2 regions of the Benzoatithermus flavus genome follow, and region 1 is predicted to be linked to the other one. Evidence: riboswitches for the same ligand, from Rfam matches in the RefSeq annotation. Region 1 holds a riboswitch; the other holds the start of a gene.
What was found. Region 1 has a riboswitch for thiamine pyrophosphate ahead of thiM (hydroxyethylthiazole kinase). Riboswitches for the same ligand answer to the same signal wherever they lie in the genome.
Positions count from the first base shown of each region.

Region 2: linked by a shared signal. The riboswitch ahead of thiO (glycine oxidase ThiO) and the one ahead of thiM (hydroxyethylthiazole kinase) in region 1 are both predicted to bind thiamine pyrophosphate.

Region 1 is NZ_JBBLZC010000004.1:202,942-206,564, reverse strand. Features, by position in the region: gene mltA (murein transglycosylase A) at 1-1,168, shown strand, start outside; gene U1T56_RS06110 (hypothetical protein) at 1,295-1,669, shown strand; TPP riboswitch at 1,939-2,050, shown strand; gene thiM (hydroxyethylthiazole kinase) at 2,095-2,880, shown strand; gene thiE (thiamine phosphate synthase) at 2,877-3,545, shown strand; gene thiD (bifunctional hydroxymethylpyrimidine kinase/phosphomethylpyrimidine kinase) at 3,542-3,623, shown strand, end outside.
Region 2 is NZ_JBBLZC010000008.1:28,134-31,756, reverse strand. Features, by position in the region: tRNA gene U1T56_RS09705 (tRNA-Glu) at 96-170, opposite strand; gene U1T56_RS09700 (MFS transporter) at 342-1,583, shown strand; TPP riboswitch at 1,626-1,728, shown strand; gene thiO (glycine oxidase ThiO) at 1,768-2,910, shown strand; gene thiS (sulfur carrier protein ThiS) at 2,907-3,113, shown strand; gene thiG (thiazole synthase) at 3,117-3,623, shown strand, end outside.

The DNA of each region.
Region 1 (3,623 bases):
GCTCGCAGTGCTGCTCGCGCTCGCCGTGGCCTGCACCGAGCGGAAGAAGGGGCCGCCCGCCCTCGAGCTCGAGCCCGTGAGCTTCACGGCCCTCCCCGGCTGGGAGGACGACGATCCGCGCGAGGCGCTGCAGGCCTTTCGCGCGAGCTGTGGCCAATTCGCGCGCCAGGCGCCGGAGACGCGCCTCGGTGGAGCCGGCGGCTTCGCCGGCAGCGTCGCCGACTGGCTGCCCGCCTGTGTGGCGGCGGATGCTGCCGCCCGGGTCGGGACGCCCGAAGCGGCGCGCGCGTTCTTCGCGGCCGAGTTCGTTCCCTTCCGGGTGACGGACCGCGGTGACCCCGAGGGCCTGTTCACGGGCTACTACGAGCCGCTGCTCTCGGGCTCGCGCACGCCCGATGCGCGCTTTCGCTACCCGCTCCTGAAGCGGCCGGCCGATCTCGTCACGGTCGATCTGGGTGCCTTCGATCCCGAGCTCGCCGGGCGCCGCATCGCCGGCCGGGTCGAGAAGGGCAGGCTCGTTCCCTATCCCGATCGGGCGAAGATCGAGAGCGGTGCCCTTGCCGGCCGCGACCTCGAACTGCTCTGGGTCGACGATCCGATCGCGCGCTTCTTCCTCGAGATCCAGGGCTCGGGCCAGATCCGCCTCACGGACGGCGAGACCGTCCGGGTCGGCTACGCCGATCAGAACGGTCATCCCTATCGTGCCATCGGCAAGGATCTCCTGGAGATGGAAGCGATCCCCAAGGAGCGGATGTCGATGCAGGCGATCCGGGAATGGCTCGAGGCCCATCCCGACCAGGCACCCGAGGTGATGGCGAAGAACCGCTCCTACGTGTTCTTCCGCGAGCTGCCGGACCTCGCGCACGCTTCCGGCCCTCTGGGTGCCCAGGGCGTGCCGCTCGTTCCCGGCCGGTCGCTCGCGGTCGACCGCAAGTTCCTGCCGCTCGGAGCACCGCTCTGGCTCGACGCGACCGCCCCCTATCCCGACGGCAACCGGCCGCTGCGTCGTCTCGTCGTGGCCCAGGACACCGGGGGCGCCATCCGCGGGCCCGTGCGGGGCGACCTGTTCTGGGGGGCCGGGCCTCTGGCCGAGCATCTCGCCGGCCACATGCAGAGCCAGGGGCGCCTGTTCATCCTCCTGCCGCGGCGGCTGGCGCCGACGAGCTGAGCGTCGGCTGTCCCTCGCGCGAGGAGAAACCGATCCGGAGCGCTCCTTGGTATGCTGACGGGTCCGGCACCGGGCAGGCTCCGACCGGTTATGCTCCGCAGCCACCACGATTAGGGAGCTTTCCCCATGAACAGGCTCTGCCACCGCTCGGTGGTGCGGCTCGCCCTGTTCGTCGCACCGCTGGCGCTCGCCGCCTGCGCTGGCTCGTCCTCGGATCACGGCCGCGGTATGTTCGGCCTCGGCTCGCTCACCGGGAGCGACGAAGGCCGCTCCATCAGCTACCGCTGCAACGACGACCGGAGGCTCCGCGTCACGCTCAACGAGGATCGTGACCGCGCCACCGTCGAAGCCGGCGACAGGACCTACCGGCTCCGGCTGCGGGACCGGGAGGGTGACGAGCGCCGCTACGGTGAGGACAACGTGCAGCTCACCGTGGGTGACGGAAGAGCCTATCTGCGGGTCGCGGGCGGGCGCGACTATGCCGATTGCAGGGAGATCTGAACGGGTGCGAGCAGCTGCGGCGGGCGCGGCCGACAGGCGGCGAAAGGGCACGCGCCGGAGACCATGGCAGTAATCGCGTACCCGGCGCTTCGTCTCCTGCGTCGGGCCGAACCCGCCACTGGCCCGAAGAGCCGAGGAAAGCTCGCCGGCTGAAGCCTCGACCACCTCGACCGTCTCATCCGCGGCCGAACGCTGGCCCGTTCACCCGATTGTCCCGGGCAGAGCGCGCCGCGCCATTGCCAGCCGCAGCCTGCCTCTCTACATAAGGTCGCATCTCATCGGGGTGTCCGGACATTCCGTCCGGGCTGAGAGGTGCTGCGGCACGACCCGTCGAACCTGATCCGGCTCATACCGGCGAAGGGAATTGAGATGCCGAATGCCGCCTTGGTCACCGATCCCTCGCCTCTTCGTCGCGCGAGGGAGGCATGACGGTCCCATCTGTGCCCGAACCGGCCGCGGCGGCGCCCGCCGCCGTGTTCCCGGCCGCAGCCGGGCTCCTCGCACGGGTGCGCGAGGAGCGGCCCATGGTCCATTGCCTCACCAATCCCGCAGCGCTGACGCTTTCGGCCAACGTGCTCCTCGCCGTCGGTGCCGAGCCCAGCCTGAGCGCCGATCCCGAGACGGTCCGCGACTTCGTCGCCGGAACGAGCGCTCTCGTCGTCAATCTCGGTATGCTCGATCCCGCACGCGAGGCGGCGATCCTCGCGGCGACCGAGGCGGCGCCAGAGCTCGGCCGGCCCTGGCTGCTCGATCCCGTCAAGGTCGAGCTGAGCCCGAGCCGGCGGAAGTTCGCCCGCCGCCTGCTGGCGCGCCGCCCGGCCCTCGTCCGTGGTAACGCGGCCGAGATCGCGTGCTTCGCCGAGGGTGGGGATCCCCGAACGCTCGCCTGCGCCGCCGGCACGGTCGTCGCCCGGACCGGACCTTCGGATCTCGTCACGGACGGGGCGCGCACGGCCGAGATCGCGAACGGCAGCCCGCTCATGGCCGCGGTCACGGCGGTGGGCTGCGCCGCTTCGGCGCTGGCCGGCGCCTTCCTCGCCATCGAGCCCGATTCTTGGACCGCCGCCGTGGCAGCGCTCCTCGTCATGGGCGTCGCGGGCGAGCTCGCCGCTGCCCGCGCGCGCGGCCCCGGCAGCTTCGCGGTCGAGCTTCTGGATGCGCTCTACCGGCTGGACGAGCGCGATCTCCTCGAACGGGGACGGGTGCGATGAGCCCACCGCTCGATCTTCGCGTCTACGCCGTGCTCGACCCGACCCGCTGCCGGGAACGGCCACTCGCCGCGATGGCGGCGGCCGCAGCACGGGGTGGCGCCACCCTCGTCCAGCTCCGCGACAAGCGCACCCGGACGCGCGAGGTGGTGGCGGCGGCGCGGGCCGTGCGGGCGGCGCTCGAGCCCTTCGCCGTGCCGCTCCTGATCAACGATCGGGTCGACGTGGTGCTCGCCGTGGGTGCTGCGGGCGTGCATCTCGGCCAGGACGACATGGCGCCCGAGGATGCGCGGCGCCTGCTCGGACGCAAGGCGATCATCGGTGCGACGGTCCATCATCCGGACGAGGCCGACCGGATCGAGTCCGGCATCGTCGACTATGCCGGCATCGGGCCCGTGTTCGTCACCACCAGCAAGGCGAGCGAGGACCCGCCGATCGGACCCGCCGGGCTCGCCCGGCTCGTCGCCCGGCTGCACGGCAGGCTGCCGCGCTTTCCCTGCTGCGGCATCGCCGGGATCACGCACCTGAATGCCCATGAGGTGATCGCCGCCGGCACCGACGGCGTCGCCGTGATCGCCGACATCTTCATGGCCGACGACGTCGAGGCCGCGACGCGGCGTCTGCGCGGCGTGGTCGACGAGGCCCTTGCCCGCAAGGAGAGCGCATGACCCCGGTAGCCCTCACCATCGCCGGCTCGGATAGCGGCGGCGGCGCCGGTATCCAGGCCGATCTCAAGACCTTCTCGG
Region 2 (3,623 bases), on a different contig from region 1:
CCGCCGCTATCCACATCTGGGCAGCGGCAGGTTTGCCGTACCGTTGCCGTATGAGCTGCCGCGAGAGCTGACCTAGGCTAAATGCTTGATTTTGCTGGCGTCCCCAACGGGAATCGAACCCGTGTTCCAGCCTTGAAAGGGCTGTGTCCTGACCGCTAGACGATGGGGACGCTGGCCGAGAGCTAGCGAGCCCGAGCGGGAAAATCAAGCCCGATGCCTGCTCGCGGCCAGCGCGTCGGGCCGGCATTGTCAGGTGTCGCTCTCCGGCGCATCGTGCCCAGCCCCGTTTCGGGGCAGGCGGCGATGCCCTCTCGGGTGCTGCCAGAAGGTGGATCGGGCAGATGCAGGACACGACGAGCGCCCACGAACAGCGCCTTTCCGGATGGGTGGCCTTCCGTCACCGCGACTTCGCGCTCTACTGCGCCGCGCGGTTCCTCTCGGCGCTCGCGATCCAGATGCAGACCGTGGCCGTGGGCTGGCTGGTCTACGATCTGACCCGCGATCCCCTGGCCCTCGGGCTCGTCGGTCTCGCGGGCTTCCTGCCGGCGATCTGCTTCGCTCTCCTCACCGGCCACGTCGCGGACCGGTTCGACCGGCGGGGCGTGCTCCTGCTCTGCTATGCCCTCACCATGGCGAGCGCCGCCGGGCTCCTCCTCGTCGCCCGACAGAACACGCCCCCGGTCTGGCCGATCTACGCCCTGATCCTGCTCTTCGGCACGGCGCGCGCCTTCGCCAACCCGGCGGGGCAGGCGCTGGTACCGAACCTCGTCCCCATCGAGCATTTCAAGAACGCGGTCGCCTGGAACTCCTCGGCCTGGCAGACCGCGACCATCGCCGGGCCGGCACTCGGCGGCGTTCTCTACGCCTTCGGCGGCACGGTCGTGTTCGCGGCGGCGACGTTCTGCTTCGCCCTCACCTTCCTTCTCCTCCTCGCCATGCACCCTCGCGGCGTTCGAGGGATACAGGAGAAGGCGAGCTGGACCGGGCTCCTCGCCGGGATCCGGTTCATCCGCTCGCGACCGGCGATCCTGGGCGCCATCTCGCTCGACCTGTTTGCCGTGCTTTTGGGCGGAGCGACGGCGCTCCTGCCGATCTATGCCCGCGACATCCTCCATGTCGGCCCGTGGGGGCTCGGCATCCTGCGCAGCATGCCGGCCGTAGGGGCGGTGGTCATGGCGGTGCTCCTGGCGCATCGGCCGCTGTCGCGGCGCACGGGCCGGCGGATGTTCCAAGCCGTCGCCGTGTTCGGCCTCGCCACCATCGGCTTCGGCCTTTCGACGAGCCTGCCTCTGTCACTGCTCTTCCTGTTCGTCATGGGGGCCGCCGACATGATCAGCGTGTTCGTGCGGCAGACCCTGGTGCAGATCGAGACGCCGGATGCCATGCGCGGCCGGGTCGCTGCCGTGAACGCCGTGTTCATCGGCGCCTCCAACGAGCTCGGCGAGTTCGAATCGGGCGTGCTCGCGGCCCTGATCGGGGCGGTGCCGGCCGTGGTCGTGGGCGGCATCGGCACGCTGGTCGTCGCGGGCCTGTGGGCACGCTGGTTTCCTGCCTTGAGAGAGCGGGACCGTCTCGTGACCTGACGCCGGGGCTTGCCTCGGGAGCGCCGATCGCGGACTATGCGGGCACGAGCTTTGGGGTGCTGACCGGCATCGCCGGTCGGCTGAGAGCATACCCACGGAACGTGACCTAGGTAATGCTAGCGAACGGAGAGCTCCGATCGAACCCGTCCTCGAGGCTGCGGCGAAGCACCCGCAGCGGGTGAGCATCATCGGTGCCGGTGTCGTGGGCCTGGGCGTCGGCTGGCGCCTGGTGCAGGCCGGCTGCGCGGTCGATCTGTTCGACGCCGGCACAGCCGGACGAGGTGCGAGCTGGGCCGCGGCCGGCATGCTGGCGGCCGGGGTGGAGACCGAGCCCGGCGAGGAAGGCCTGCTGGCACTGACGCGGGCGAGCCAGGCGATGTGGCCCGGCTTCGCCGAGGAGCTGCGGGCGGTAACCGGCATCGATCCGGACCTGCGCGAGGAGGGCACCCTCGTTCTGGCGCTGACCCGCGACGATCTCGCCAGGCTTCGGGCCAACGTCGCGTTCCAGGAGCGGCTCGGGATCGAGCTGCGCTGGCTCGGGGCGCGCGAGCTGCGCGAGCGCGAGCCGTTCCTGCGGCCCGGGATCGCCGGCGCCGTCCTAAGCCCGCACGACCATCAGGTCGACAACCGCGCCCTCGTGACGGCGCTGGTCCGGGCGTTCACGGCGGCGGGCGGCAGGCTGCACGAGGCATCCCCGGTCGAGGCGGTCGTGATCGAGGGTGGCAGGGTGACGGGCGTGCGCGCGGCCGAGCGGTGCCTGCCCGCCGATGCGGTGCTACTCGCCGCGGGCGCATGGTCGCGGCGGATCCAGGGCATCCCGCCGGAAGCGTTGCCGCCGGTACGGCCGATCAAGGGGCAGATGCTGGCGCTGCGGATGGACCCGGCAGCACCGCTCCTGCGCCACGTGGTCTGGGCGCCCAAGGTCTATCTGGTGCCGCGGCGGAACGGGCGGCTGATCGTGGGTGCGACCGTCGAGGAGAGAGGCTTCGATGCGACGCTCACCGCGGGCGGCGTACTGGCGCTGCTCGAGAGCGCGTGGCGGGCGCTGCCGGCGATCGAGGAGCTGCCGATCGAGGAGATGTGGGTCGGGTTCCGGCCGGGCTCGCCCGACGACGCGCCGATCATCGGCCCGACCCCGGTGGCGGGGCTGACGGTGGCGACGGGGCATCACCGCAATGGCATCCTGCTCGCACCCATCACCATCGAGGCCACGGCCCGGCTCGTGCTCACGGGCGAGCGCCCGCCCGAGATCCGGCCTTTCGGCCTCGAGCGGTTCGCCCGGCACGGGTCGCGAGCGCCGGCCATGAGCGAGGAGGCATCGGCATGAAGAAGGTCCGGATCAACGGCAGCGAGGAGACCGTGCGCGCCGAGACGGTGGCCGAGCTCTTGCGCGAGTGCGGGCTCGAGGAGCGGGCGCGCGGCCTGGCGGTGGCGGTCAACCGTGTCGTCGTGCACCGGCAGGAATGGGCCAGAGCCAGGCTCGCCGAGGGCGATCGCGTCGAGATCATCCGCCTCTCCGTCGGAGGCTGAGCCATGGACGGGCAGACGAACGGCGCCCCGAGCGGCGACCGGCTCGAGATTGCAGGGGTGGCCTTGCGCTCGCGGCTGTTCATGGGAACGGCCGGCTACCCGAATCAACAGGTGCTGACGGCCGCCCTCGAGGCCGGCGGGGCCGAGGTGGTAACGGCGGCGATCCGGCGGATCAGCCTCGATGCCTATGGCGGCAGCCTGCTCGACGTGCTGGGCGACCGCTACCGGCTCCTGCCCAACACCTCGGGCTGCACCACCGTCCAGGATGCCGTCCTTACCGCCCAGCTCGCGCGCGAGGCCATCGGCACGAGCTGGGTCAAGCTCGAGCTGATCGGCGACCGGGAGACGCTCTACCCCGATGCCGAGCAGCTCGTGACGGCAGCCGAGGCGCTCGTGCGCGATGGGTTCGTGGTGCTCCCCTACTGCACCGACGATCCGGTCCTGTGCCGCCGGCTCGAGGACGTGGGCTGCGCCGCGGTGATGCCCCTGGGCTCGCCGATCGGCTCGGGC